One region of the Micromonospora sp. NBC_01699 genome, then DNA from elsewhere that is predicted to be linked to it. Evidence: riboswitches for the same ligand, from Rfam matches in the RefSeq annotation. Region 1 holds a riboswitch; the other holds the start of a gene.
What was found. Region 1 has a riboswitch for cobalamin ahead of cobN (cobaltochelatase subunit CobN). Riboswitches for the same ligand answer to the same signal wherever they lie in the genome.

Region 1 (7,067 bases):
CGGAGGCCACCTCCAGGACGGCGGCGGCCATCGCGAAGACACCGGGGTCGCCGGACGACACCACCGCCACCCGCCGGCCGCGTCGGGCCAGGTCCAGGGCGAACTCGGCCCGTTCCGCCTCCACCCGGTTGTCCGAGGCGTGCCGGCGCTGGCGCGGGTTGGCCGGCACCCGGTCCAGGTACGGCCCGTAGCCGACCAGGTCGTCGGCAACGGCCAACGCGTCCTGCGCCTGCGGGGTGCACCACTCGCGTCCCGCCGGACCGAGCCCGATCACGACGACCTCACCCATCCCCGCCGCGACCGGCTCGGGACCACCGATCGACTCGGGGACAGCCACCGGCTCGGGGACGGCCGGGGGAGTCACCGCACCCGCCAGCTCGGCGCGGGTACGTTCGTGCACCCGGCTCGGCAGCAACGCCAGCGAGAAGTACGGCACCGTCGCCGGATCCACCTCGGCGAGTCTGGCCGACTGCTGCCGATCGGTGGTGGCGCGTTCGACGTACCAGGTCTCGTCCAGCCGGCCCGCCTGCGCGAGCGCCGCGCGGACGTTGCCGAAGGTGCGGCCCAGCTTCATGATCGCCGCCGAGTCGGTGGCCGCCAGCCGCTCCGCCAGGATCTCCGTCGGCAGGGTCCCCGGCAGCACGGTCAGGATCTCGTCCCGCTCGACCAGCGGACGCCCGAGTACGGCGGCAGCCGCGCTGACCGACGTCACGCCCGGCACCACCTCGGTCGGGTAGCGACCGGCGAGCCGCTTGTGCATGTGCATGTACGAGCCGTAGAAGAACGGGTCGCCCTCGCAGAGCACCACCACGTCCCGCCCGGCGTCCAGGTGTGCGGCGAGCCGGGCCGCGCTCGCCGCGTAGAACTCCTCGATCTCGGCCCGGTAGCCGTCCGGGTGCTCCGGCTTCTCCGTGGTGACCGGGTAGGTCAGCGCCTCCTCGATCTGCCCGTCCCGCAGGTACGGTTCCGCGATCGTCCGGGCCACACTGCGCCCGTGCCGCGCGCTGTGGTACGCGACCACGTCGGCCCGCTCGACCAGCCGGGCGGCCTTCACCGTCACCAGCTCCGGGTCACCCGGTCCGAGCCCCACCCCGTACAGCCGGCCGGTGTTCCGGCCCGGTCCGGGCGCGTCGCCGTCGAGGGCCGGGCCCGTCTCGTTCACCGGCACACCGTCCACGTTGGTCACTCTCTCTCGCTGGCGATGGCGTTGATCGCCGCCGCGGTCATCGCGCTGCCGCCGCGCCGCCCGTGCACGACCAGGTACTCCAGCCCACCCGGATGCGCGGCGAGCGCCTGCTTGGACTCGGCCGCGCCGATGAAACCGACCGGGATGCCGAGCACCGCCGCCGGCCGCCCGGCACCCGCCTCGACCATCTCCAGCAGGCGGAACAGGGCGGTCGGCGCGTTGCCCACGGCGACCACCGCGCCGTCGAGCCGATCGCCCCACAGGTCCAGCGCGGCGGCGCTGCGGGTGGTGCCGAGTTGCGCCGCCAGGGCCGGCACCCGAGGATCGCGCAGGGTGCAGATCACCTCGTTGTCGGCGGGCAGCCGGGTCCGGGTGACCCCGGCGGCGACCATCTCGGCGTCACAGAGGATCGGCGCCCCGGCGCGCAGCGCCGCCCGCGCCGCCGACACCACGCCGGGGGAGTGGGCGACGTCCGCCGGCAGGTCGACCATGCCGCAGGCATGGATCATGCGTACGGCCACCGTCGCGACGTCGTCGGGCAGGCCCGACAGGTCAGCCTCGGCGCGGATAGTGGCGAACGACCGGCGGTAGATCTCCGCACCGTCGCGGACGTAGTCGATCACGTACCCCTCCGTGCCGCCGCGATCGTGGCGGCGGTCTCGTCCAGCGTCGCCGACCGCGAGCGCGGTCGACCGTCCAGGCTGACCTGGTAACCCTCGATGGTGGCCAGCACCTCGACATGCCGGTCCGTCGGCCGGCCGCAGCGCCGCTCGCAACCGACCCAGTGCACCGGCAGTCCGGTCGGCCCCGACGGCGCGGCGGCGTGCACCACCGTCGCGTCGGTCCGTACGTTCGCGAGCGCCTTCGCGCAGCCGGGCGACCCGGCGCAGCCGGTCACGCCGACCCAACCGGCGGCGGCATCGGCCACCAGACCCGCGGCGGCCAGTGTCGCCAGCCGGCGCCCAGCCTCGCCGGTGTCCAGATCGGGTACGACAACGGTGCGCCACGGAGTGATGTTGATCTCGTCGCCGCCCGCCCCGGCGGCCGCCGCCAACGCGATGAGCTGGGTGTCGGTGAGTCGACCGAGCGGCACCACCGCCGCGAGCGCGACCCGCCCGTCGAGCTGGTCCACCAACCCGACCGGCGCCCGGTTCGGCGTCTCGGGGATGTCGGCGGGCACGGGGGCGACCATCGGCAGGTCCAGCGCCGCGTGCAACCGGGCGGTGATGGTGCGTACGCCGTTGTCGAGTTCTGCCAGCCGCCAGGCGGTGCTGTGCTGGGCGGTGGACTCGGTGAGGAAGGCGCGGGCGGCGAGCAGGGCGGTCGACGCGGCGGCCGCCGGCGGTACGCGTACCCCCGTGTCGGTGCCGGCCAGCAGCACCGCCACCGCCCCGCCCGGTACGGCGAGCAGCCCGACGTCCGCGCCGAAGCCGGTCACGTCGCCCCGCCCGTCGTCGACGGTGAACAGGAACCGGCCCGGCAACCCGGCCAGCACCGGATCCGCGCAGAGCCCCTCGTCCAGCTCATCGACCAGCGCCCGGACGTCGAGCAGCCCCCCACCGATCCGACCACTGAGTACGGAAGCGATCACGTTGCGTACGCGTTCGTGGCTCTCTGACGGCAACAGCCCGGCCGCGTACAACCGGGCGGCCAGGTCCCGCTCGGTGCCCGCCCGCAGGCCACGCAGCTGCACGTTGCCGCGCGAGGTCAACTCCAGGGCGCCGTCACCCAGATCGAGCGCGGCGGCGGTCAGCGCGACGAGCTGTTCGGTGTGCAACCGCCCACCGGGCACCCGCACCCGAGCCAGGTTCCCGTCGGCGGCGACATGTACGCGCAGTGTCCCCGGACAGGCGTCCGGTGCCGACCGCCCTCGTGGTGACCACACCCGGCGGATACTACGGCCTGCGTGGGCCCACCCCGGCGGCACGCCGACCGGCACACCAGCACCCCTGGCGGGAGCGGCTTGACGAACCGGGGTCCGAGTCGTGAGAGTGAGAACCGCTGAACGCGGCGACAGGTGGAGGAAGCCGGTGAGATCCCGGCGCGGTCCCGCCACTGTTACCGGGGAGCGGACCCCGACACGGTCACGGCCCACACGGGCGGGAAGACCGGGGCGAGCGACGATCCGGGAGCCAGGAGACTCCGGGTCACCGCGCGGCGTGGAGCGGACCCGTCCGGGCCCGCCCCGAGCCGCAACCGACGAACCCGGGGCGCGGACCCCGAGGGAGGAACCACCATGTCACGCCACGCCCTGCGCGGTGCCCGATGATCCTGCTCCTCTCCACCTCGGACACCGACCTGCTCAGCGGCAGGGCAAGTGGCGCCGACTTCCGGCTGGCGAACCCGGCCCGCACCTCGGTCGAGGACCTGCCCGCCCTGCTCGACGGCGTCGACCTGGTGGTCGTACGCATCCTCGGCGGCTACCGCGCCTGGGAGGAGGGGCTGGACTCGCTGCTGGCCGGGGCGCTGCCGGTCGTACTCCTCGGTGGTGAACAGGCACCGGACGCGGAGCTGATGCGCCGCTCGACCGTGCCCGCCGGGGTGGCCGCGGAAGCCCACGCCTACCTCGCGCACGGTGGACCGGCGAACCTCACCGAGCTGCACCGGTTCCTCTCCGACACGGTCCTGCTCACCGGCTACGGCTTCGCCCCGCCGGTGCCGACCCCGGAGTGGGGCCGGCTGGAGCGCGAGGAGCGCAACACCGCCGGGCCGGTGATCGGGGTGCTCTACTACCGGGCCCATCACGTCGCCGGCAACACCGCCTTTGTCGAGACGCTCTGCGCCGCGATCGAGGACACCGGTGGCCGACCGCTGCCGATCTACTGCGCCTCGCTGCGCAGCCCCGCAGCCGCCCTGTTGGAGACCCTCGGCGAGGCCGACGCGCTGGTCGTGACCGTGCTCGCCGCCGGTGGCACCCGCCCCGCCGAGGCCGGTGCCGGCGGTGACGACGAAGCCTGGGACGTCGGCGCGCTCGCCGCCCTCGACGTGCCGATCCTCCAGGGGCTCTGCCTCACCAGCAGCCGCGCCGTCTGGGCCGACAACGACGACGGCCTCTCCCCGCTGGACACCGCCACCCAGGTCGCCATCCCCGAGTTCGACGGCCGGATCATCACCGTGCCGTTCTCGTTCAAGGAGATCGACTCCGACGGGCTGACCGTCTACGTCGCCGACCCCGAGCGGTCCGCGCGGGTCGCCGGCATCGCGGTCCGGCACGGCTCGCTGCGGCACACCCCGAAGGCCGAGCGTCGGATCGTGCTGATGCTGTCGGCGTACCCGACCAAGCACGCCCGGATCGGCAACGCGGTCGGCCTCGACACGCCGGCCAGCGTCGTCCGGCTGCTCACCGCCATGCGCGAGCAGGGGTACGACATCGGCCCGACCGACGGCCCGGACGCGTTCCCCGGAGTGGCCGCCGGTGACGGCGACGCCCTGGTGCACGCACTGATCGCCGCCGGTGGCCAGGACCTCAACTGGCTCACCGAGCAACAGCTCGAAGCCAACCCGATCCGGATCCCGGCCAGCCGCTACCGCACCTGGTACGACACCCTCCCGGCGCAGCTGCGCGAGGGCATGGAACGGCACTGGGGACCGCCGCCCGGTGAGCTGTTCGTGGACACCTCCCGCGACCCCGAGGGTGAGATCGTGCTCGCCGCGCTGCGGGCCGGCAACACCGTCGTCATGGTCCAGCCGCCGCGCGGCTTCGGGGAGAACCCGGTCGCCATCTACCACGATCCGGACCTGCCGCCGAGCCACCACTACCTGGCCGCGTACCGGTGGCTGGCCGACGAGTTCGGCGCGCACGCGATGGTGCACGTCGGCAAGCACGGCAACCTGGAGTGGCTGCCCGGCAAGACCCTCGGCATGTCCGCCGCCTGCGGCTCCGACGCCGCCCTCGGCGACCTGCCGCTGATCTACCCGTTCCTGGTCAACGACCCCGGTGAGGGCACCCAGGCCAAGCGGCGGGCGCACGCCACCCTGGTCGACCACCTGATCCCGCCGATGGCCCGCGCCGACAGCTACGGCGACATCGCCCGGCTGGAACAGCTCCTGGACGAACACTCGAACATCGCCGCGCTCGACCCGGCGAAGCTGCCGGCGATCCGGGCCCAGATCTGGACCCTGATCCAGGCCGCCAAGCTCGACCACGACCTCGGCCTGTCCGACCGCCCGCACGACGCCGAGTTCGACGAGTTCATCCTGCACGTCGACGGCTGGCTCTGCGAGGTCAAGGACGTACAGATCCGCGACGGGCTGCACGTGCTCGGGGTGGCGCCGAGCGGACAGAACCGGGTCGACCTGGTGCTGGCCATGCTCCGGGCCCGGCAGATGTGGGCCGGTCAGGTCGCCGCCCTGCCCGGCCTGCGCGAAGCGCTCGGGCTGACCGAGGACGGCACCGCCGCCCGCGTCGAGGTGGACCGGATCGAGGAGACCGCCCGCGCGCTGGTGCTGGCGATGGAGGAACGGGACTGGGCGACCGGGGTCGCGGCGCAGGTGTGCGAGCGGGTGCTCGGCGACTCGGTGGCCGACCACGCGCCGGTGGTCCGGGTGCTGGAGTTCGCGGCCGACGAGATCGTGCCCCGGCTGGACCGGACCACCGACGAGATGACCGCGGTGCTGCACGCGCTCGATGGCGGATACGTGGCCGCCGGCCCGAGCGGGTCGCCGCTGCGCGGCCTGGTCAACGTGCTACCCACCGGCCGCAACTTCTACTCCGTCGACCCGAAGGCGGTGCCGAGCCGGCTCGCCTGGGAGACCGGGCAGGCGATGGCCGACTCGCTGCTGGCCCGCTACCGGGCCGACACCGGCGAGTGGCCGCGCTCGGTCGGGCTGTCGATGTGGGGCACCAGCGCCATGCGTACCGCCGGTGACGACATCGCCGAGGTGCTGGCGCTGCTCGGCGTACGGCCGCGCTGGGACGAGGCGTCCCGCCGGGTCACCGGACTCGAACCGGTCGACCTGGCCGAACTCGGCCGACCCCGGATCGACGTGACGATGCGGATCAGCGGCTTCTTCCGGGACGCGTTCCCGCACGTGGTGGCCCTGCTCGACGACGCCGTACGGCTGGTCGCCGGACTCGACGAGCCGGACGAGTCGAACTACGTACGGGCACACGCCCTCGCCGACCGGGCCGAGCACGGTGACGAGCGCCGGTCCACCATGCGCATCTTCGGCTCCAAGCCCGGCGCGTACGGGGCCGGACTGCTGCCGCTGATCGACAGCCGGAACTGGCGCGACGACGCCGACCTCGCCGAGGTGTACGCCGTCTGGGGCGGTTACGCCTACGGCCGGGGCGTCGACGGGGTGCCCGCCCGCGGCGACATGGAGACGGCGTACAAGCGGATAGCGGTGGCGGTGAAGAACACCGACACCCGCGAGCACGACATCGCCGACTCCGACGACTACTTCCAGTACCACGGCGGCATGATCGCCACCGTCCGGGCGCTCACCGGGAAGGCACCGGCGGCGTACATCGGGGACAGCACCCGGCCGGACGCGGTGCGCACCCGTACGTTGAGCGAGGAGACCGCCCGGATCTTCCGCGCCCGGGTGGTCAACCCCCGCTGGCTGGCCGCTATGCGCCGGCACGGCTACAAGGGCGCGTTCGAGCTGGCCGCGACCGTCGACTACCTGTTCGGGTACGACGCCACCGCCGGCGTCGTCGCCGACTGGATGTACGAGAAACTGGCCGAGACGTACGCGCTCGACCCGGAGAACCAGAAGTTCCTCACCGAGTCGAACCCGTGGGCGCTGCACGGCATCACCGAGCGGCTGCTCGAAGCGGCCGACCGGCAGCTCTGGGAGCACCCGGAGCAGGCCACCCTCGACGCCCTGCGCGAGCTGTACGTGCGCACCGAGGGTGACCTGGAGGACGACGGCTCCG
Region 2 (7,067 bases), 430 kb from region 1:
CCCCTCTCGGGGAAATTCCAGATTTCCACAGGCTTCGTTCGTGGCGCGCGATTCCCTCCGGCCCGAATCGCCGGTCCGTGTTCGCCGTACGCGGTCGAACACCGGACCGGCTCGGTCCGGCCGCGGGGCCCGGGGCTCGGGCGCCGTTCAGGGGATGCGGGCGACGGCCCCGTACATGCAGATGTCGACCGGGTCCGGTCGGTCGGCGTCGGGGGCGGGTCGCCAGTCGCCCACCGGGACGATGCCCGGGTCGACCAGGTCCAGGCCGGTGAAGAACCGGGCCAGCTCGTCCCGGCTACGGGGTCGGCTCAGTCCGCCGGTCGCGGCGTTGGCCTGCTCCAACCGCTCGACCGCGGCCGCCGGCAGCCCGTCGTACGTGCCGTGGGACATGGCGAGGTAGCTGCCCGACGGCAACGACTCGACGAGTCGGCCGACGACACCGTACGGGTCCTCGAAGTCCCGTACGAAGTGCAGGATCGCGACCAGCATCAGGCCGACCGGCTGACCCAGGTCCAGGGTGGCGTGCAACTGCTCGTCGTCCAGGATCGACCCGGGGTCGCGCAGATCCCGTTCGAGGTAGGCCGTCCGGCCCTCCGGCGAGGAGGTGAGCAGGGCCCGAGCATGGGCCATCACGAGCGGATCGTTGTCCGCGTAGACGATCCGCGACCGGGGTGCGATCCGCTGGGCGACCTCGTGGGTGTTGTCCGCCGTGGGCAGCCCGGTGCCGATGTCGAGGAACTGGCGGATGCCGGCCTCGCCGGCCAGGAAGCCGACCGCCCGTTGCAGGAACGCCCGGTTCTCCCGGGCGGCCTGCTTGACCGTGGGGAACGCGGCGGCGACCTGGTCGCCGGAGAGCCGGTCGGCGGCGAAGTTGTCCTTACCGCCGAGCCAGTAGTTGTAGCGGCGTGCGGGGTGCGCCACCGTCGTGTCGAGCCGGCTTGCCGGACCGGGCTGGTCACTCACGGTGCCTCCGAGGGGATGGGTTCCGAGGGGAACGATTATGGACCATCGCCCACATCTGGTCGATCTCGCACCTCCTCCTCGCGCGGGGGCCCGGAGACCGGGCGGCACGTGGTGGGGCGGCCGGGTGGCGCCGCCCCACCACGCACTCAGGCGAGGGTGCCGCGTACCTCGGCGGCCGAGGCGACGAGCCGGGCGAGGGCCTGTTCGACCTCCGCGTACCCGCGGGTCTTCAACCCGCAGTCCGGGTTGACCCAGAGCCGGTCGGCGGGCACCGCGCGGACCGCCCGGCGCAGCGCGTCGGTGATCTCCGACTGCTCCGGTACGCGGGGCGAGTGGATGTCGTACACGCCCGGCCCGACGCCGCGCCCGTAGCCGGTGGTGTGCAGGTCGTCCAGGATCTCCATCCTCGACCGGGACGCCTCGATGCTGGTGACGTCGGCGTCGAGGGCGTCGATCGCGGGCAGGACCTCGCCGAACTCGGAGTAGCACAGGTGGGTGTGGATCTGGGTGCCGTCGCCGACCCCGCTGGTGGCGAGCCGGAACGCCGCCACCGCCCAGTCGAGGTACGCCTTCTGCTCCGACCGGCGCAACGGCAGGGTTTCCCGCAGTGCCGGCTCGTCGACCTGGATGATCCGGATGCCGGCGGCCTCCAGGTCCCGTGCCTCGTCCCGCAGCGCCAGCGCCACCTGGTTCGCGGTGTGCGCCAGCGGCTGGTCGGCCCGGACGAACGACCAGGCCAGGATCGTCACCGGCCCGGTGAGCATGCCCTTGACCGGCCGGTGCGTCAGCGACTGCGCGTAGGTCGACCAGCCCACGGTCATCGCCGCCGGTCGGGCGACGTCGCCGTAGATGATCGGTGGGCGTACGCACCGGGAGCCGTACGACTGCACCCAGCCGTGCTCGGTGGCGGCGAAGCCGTCGAGCTGCTCGCCGAAGTACTGCACCATGTCGTTGCGTTCCGGCTCACCGTGGACCAGCACGTCGAGCCCGAGCCGTTCCTGTACGGCGATCACCTGCGCCACCTCGGCGCGCATCCGTTCGGCGTAGCCGGCGTCGTCGAGGCGACCGGCCCGGTGCGCCGCCCGCGCCCGGCGGAGTTCGTCGGTTTGCGGGAACGACCCGATGGTGGTCGTCGGCAGCGGCGGCAGCCCGAGCCGGGCCTGCTGCGCGGTTGCCCGTTCGGCGTACGGGCCGCGCCGGAGGTGTTCGGGACCCAGCGCGTCCAGCCGGGCCCGGACCGCGTCGTCGCGCCAGTTGGCGGGCGTCGCGGGGGCGGGGGCGGGCAGGGCCGCGATTCCGTCGCGCAGCGCCCGGCCGAGCGCCACCACCTCGTCGACCTTCTGCCGGGCGAACGCCAGCCGGTCCCGCAGTCGTGGGTCGAGGCCGGTTTCGGCGGCCAGGTCGACCGGCACGTGCAGCAGCGAACACGACGTCGACACCGCGACGTGGTCGGCCAGTCCGGTCAGGATCGCCCCGGTCCCGGCGGCGGCCCGCAGGTCGGTACGCCAGACGTTGCGCCCGTCGACCAGCCCGGCGACGACCGTCCGGCCCGGCAGCGGACCGTAGGCGGCGAGCCGGTCCAGGTTCCCGGGTCCGGCGACCAGGTCGAGACCGACCGCCTCGACCCGGCTGTCCAGCAGGGCCGGCAACGCGTCGCCGAGTTCGCCGAAGTAGGACGCGACGAACAGCCGGGGCCGCTGCTCCAGGGCGGCGAGTCGGGTGTACGCGGTCCGTAGCGCGTCGATCTGCTCCGGGTCGCGGTCGGCGACGTACGCCGGTTCGTCGAGTTGGACCCAGGCCACCCCGGCCGAGGCCAACGCGCCCAGGATGTCGGCGTAGACGTCGACCAGGTCGTCGAGTCGGTCGAACGGCCGGAACCCGTCCGGTGCGCCGGCGCTCGCCTTGGCCAGCAGCAGGAACGTGGCCGGTCCGACCAGCACCGGTCGGGTGGTGATGCCGAGCGCCCCGGCCTCGGCGTACTCCCGCAGTGCCTTGTCCGGCAGGGCCACGAAGCTCGTCTCCGGACCGACCTCCGGCACCAGGTAGTGGTAGTTCGTGTCGAACCACTTGGTCAGCTCCAGGGCCGGCTGCTCGGCCGTGCCCCGGGCCATCGCGAAGTAGGTGTCCAGCTCGCCGAGCCCGAGCCGGCGGAAGCGGTCCGGGATCGCGCCGATCAGGACCGAGGTGTCGAGCACCTGGTCGTAGTACGAGAACGTGTTCGACGGGACGGCGTCCAGGCCGGCGTCCCGGAGCGTGCGCCACACCTGCGTACGCAGGCCGGCGGCGGTCTGCTCCAGGGTGTTCGCGTCGATGCGGCCGGCCCAGTAGGACTCGACGGCGTGCTTGAGTTCGCGGTGCGGACCGATGCGGGGGTAGCCGAGCACTGTGCTCAGCCCGAACGGTGCGGTCACGAGACGGGTGTCCTTCCCTCGAAGTCGGCCGACGACCACGGGAGGGAAACGGCAGGGCACGGCGCGACGACCGGCCTCGCCCTGACCCTCCCGAGGGGTCGACGGCGGCGTACGCGGACGCGTACGCGGTGCGGGCAGGTCTTCGGACTCGCGGGCGCGACCGGGGTGACCCGGTCTCCTACTGGCCGTCGCTTCCCAGACGCGTCAGCGTCCAGTGCTCATGACGGCGGTCGTTCCCACTCACCGCTGCGGGGCAGTCCCGGTTTCACACCGGGTTCCCTCTTACGACGCCCCACCGCGAAAGCGGGGCGAACCAGCACTGCCGCCCATCGTACGCGTCCCGTCCGGTGGTGGGTGGGCCGTCTCACCCACCCACCACCGGTCCCCGGTCAGAAGTCGTCGTCGAAGCTGACGGTGCCACTCACCCCGACCTGGTACGCCGACACCCGGCGTTCGAAGAAGTTCGACAACTCCTGCACGTCCTGGAGCTCCATGAAGGCGAACGGGTTCTTCGAGCCGTACAGCGGGGCGATGTCGAGTTGGGCCAGCCGGCGGTCGGCGACGTGCTGGAGGTACTCGCGCATGTCCGTCGGGGACATTCCGGAGATGCCCTGTTCGAGCAGGTCCTCGGCGAACTGGACCTCGCACTCGACGGCCTCGGCGAGCATGTCGCGTACCTGTTGGCGCAGGTCGTCGTCGAACAGGTCCGGTTCCTCCCGGCGGACGGTGTCGACGACGTCGAAGGCGAACGCCATGTGCATCGACTCGTCCCGGAAGACCCAGTTGGTGCCGGAGGCGAGGCCGTGCAGCAGGCCCCGGGAGCGGAGGAAGTAGACGTAGGCGAAGGCACCGTAGAAGAACAGGCCCTCGATGCAGGCGGCGAAGCAGATCAGGTTGAGCAGGAACGCGCGGCGGTCGTCGCGGGTCCGCAGTTCGCGCAGCTCGAAGATGGAGTCGATCCAGCGGAAGCAGAAGTCGGCCTTGCGGCGGATCGAGGGAATGTTCTCGATCGCGTCGAACGCGGCGAACCGCTCGTCCTCGTCCGGTATGTAGGTGTCGAGCAGGTTGAGGTAGAACTGGACGTGCACGGCCTCCTCGAACAGTTGCCGGGACAGGTAGAGCCGGCCCTCCGGCGAGTTGACGTGCTGGTAGAGGTTGAGGACCAGGTTGTTCGCGACGATGGTGTCGCCGGTGGCGAAGAAGGCGACCAGGCGGCCGACCAGGTGCCGTTCGGCCGGCGTCAGCCGGCCGAGGTCAGCCAGGTCCGAGTGCAGGTCGACCTCCTCGACGGTCCAGGTGTTCCTGATCGCGTCCCGGTACCGGTCGAAGAAGTGCGGGTAGCGCATCGGCCGCAGGGTCAGGTCCATCCCCGGGTCGAGCAACATGGAGGTCTTGGCGGTGCTCGTCATCGTGTTGCCTCACGTCTGGGTGCGGTCGCGGACTACTGGCAGGCTTCGCAGGACTCGGGGTTCTCCAGGGAGCAGGCGAGCGCCTCGTCGGCAGCGACCAGCACCGGCCGGTCGATGGCGACGGTGGCCTGCTGGATCCGGGTGGCGGGGCGGGAACGCAGGTAGTAGGTGGTCTTCAGCCCGGACTTCCAGGCGTACAGGTACATCGAGGAGAGCTTGCCGATGTTCGGTGCGCTCATGAACAGGTTCAGCGACTGACTCTGGTCGATGTAGGGGGAGCGGGCGGCGGCGAGGTCGATCAGCGCCCGCTGCGGAAGTTCCCAGGCGGTACGGAACAGCTCGCGTACCTCGGCGGGCAGCGCCGCGATGCCCTGCACCGACCCCTCGGCCCGCCTGATCTCGGTGCGGACCTGCTCGGTCCACTGCCCGAGGTCCTTGAGCTGTCGGACCAGCGCGGTGTTGATCTGGAGGAACTCGCCGGAGAGGGTCTCCCGCTTGAACAGGTTGGACACCTGCGGCTCGATGCACTCGTAGCAGCCGGCGATCGACGCGATGGTGGCGGTCGGGGCGATCGCGACCAGCAGCGAGTTACGCAGCCCGTGAGCCGCGATCCGGTCCCGTACGGCGGTCCAGCGCGCGGTCTGCGTCGGGGCCACCCCCCACAGGTCCGGCTGGAGCCGGCCCCGGGCGGCCCGGGTCTGGTCGTACGCCGGGTGCGGGCCGAACCGTTCGGCCAGCCCGGCCGAGGTTTCCAGGGCGGTGAGGTAGATCTCCTCGGAGATCCTGGTGGACAGTTCCCTGGCCGGTGGCGAGTCGAACGGCAGCCGGAGCGCGAAGAACGCGTCCTGCAACCCCATCAGGCCGAGCCCGATCGGCCGCCAGCGGGGGTTGCTCGCCGCCGCCTCGGCGCTCGGGTAGTAGTTGATGTCGATCACCCGGTCGAGGAAGAGCACGGCGGTGCGTACGGTCTCGCGCAACCGGTCCCAGTCGACATCGTCGCCGGCGACGTGTGCGGCGAGGTTGATCGAGCCGAGGTTGCAGACCGCCGTCTCGCCGTCGCTGGAAACCTCGACGATCTCGGTGCAGAGGTTCGACAGGTGCACCACGTTGCCGGGCTCGGCGGTCTGGTTGCACAACCGGTTCGACGGGTCCTTGAACGTCATCCAGCCGTTTCCGGTCTGGGCCAGGGTGCGCATCATCCGCCCGTACAGGTCGCGGGCCTTGACCTGACGCACGAACCGGCCGGCGGCCTCGGCGGACCGGTAGGCGGCGTCGAACTCGTCGCCCCACAGGTCGGGCAGTTCGGGCACCTCGGCCGGGTCGAACAGCGACCACGTCCCGTCCGCCTCGACCCGCCGCATGAACTCGTCCGGGATCCAGTTCGCCAGGTTGAGATTGTGCGTACGCCGGGCGTCCTCGCCGGTGTTGTCGCGCAGTTCGAGGAACTCCTCGATGTCCGGGTGCCACGGTTCCAGGTAGACGCAGGCCGCACCCTTGCGCCGGCCACCCTGGTTCACCGCGGCGACGCTCGCGTCCAGGGTGCGCAGCCACGGCACGATCCCGTTCGACAGCCCGTTCGTGCCCCGGATCAGCGCGCCCCGCGAACGCACCCGGGACCAGGCGATGCCGATCCCACCGGCGAACTTCGACAGCTTCGCCACCTGGGCGTACCGGTCGTAGATCGAGTCGAGTTCGTCGCGGGGCGAGTCGACCAGGAAGCAGGACGACATCTGGGTGTGCGCGGTACCGGAGTTGAACAGCGTCGGCGAACTCGGCAGGTACGCCAGCGTCGACATCAGCCGGTAGAACCCGATCGCCTCGGCGGAGGTGTGCGACAGGCCGCAGGCGACCCGGAGCAGCCAGTACTGCGGCGTCTCCAGCACCAGCCGACCGGTCGGGTGGCGCAGCAGGTAGCGGTCGTGCACCGTACGCAGCCCGAAGTACTCGAACCGCAGGTCGGCGGTGGGGTCGACGGCGTCGTCGAGCTTGCGGGCGTTGACCGCGACGAACTGCGCCGTGGTGTCGCCGATCAGCCCGAGTTCGTGGCCGAGCCGGATCGCCTGGCTGAACGAGGCGATGCCCTGCCCGCGTACCTCCCTGTCGACGTAGCCGGCCAGCAACCGGGCCGCGAGCCGGGAGTACTGGGGCTCCTCGCCGATCATCTCGGCGGCGGTCTGGATCGACAACCGGTCCAGCTCGGCCGTGGTCGCGCCGTCGTAGAGGCCGCTGATCGTCCGCGTCGCCACCCGCATCGGGTCGATGTCGTCCAGGTCGTCCGCCCAGC

Region 2: it holds a riboswitch for cobalamin, as region 1 does, so the genes downstream of both, metE (5-methyltetrahydropteroyltriglutamate--homocysteine S-methyltransferase) here and cobN (cobaltochelatase subunit CobN) in region 1, are expected to answer to the same signal.

What each region holds. Positions count from the first base shown of each region.
Region 1 is NZ_CP109199.1:3,047,142-3,054,208, forward strand. It holds gene OG792_RS13605 (precorrin-2 C(20)-methyltransferase) at 1-1,099, opposite strand, end outside; gene OG792_RS13610 (precorrin-8X methylmutase) at 1,183-1,806, opposite strand; gene cobG (precorrin-3B synthase) at 1,806-3,071, opposite strand; cobalamin riboswitch at 3,208-3,328, shown strand; gene cobN (cobaltochelatase subunit CobN) at 3,452-7,067, shown strand, end outside.
Region 2 is NZ_CP109199.1:3,472,582-3,479,648, forward strand. It holds gene OG792_RS15210 (SAM-dependent methyltransferase) at 148-963, opposite strand; gene metE (5-methyltetrahydropteroyltriglutamate--homocysteine S-methyltransferase) at 1,110-3,374, opposite strand; cobalamin riboswitch at 3,491-3,707, opposite strand; gene OG792_RS15220 (ribonucleotide-diphosphate reductase subunit beta) at 3,764-4,783, opposite strand; gene OG792_RS15225 (ribonucleoside-diphosphate reductase subunit alpha) at 4,816-7,067, opposite strand, start outside.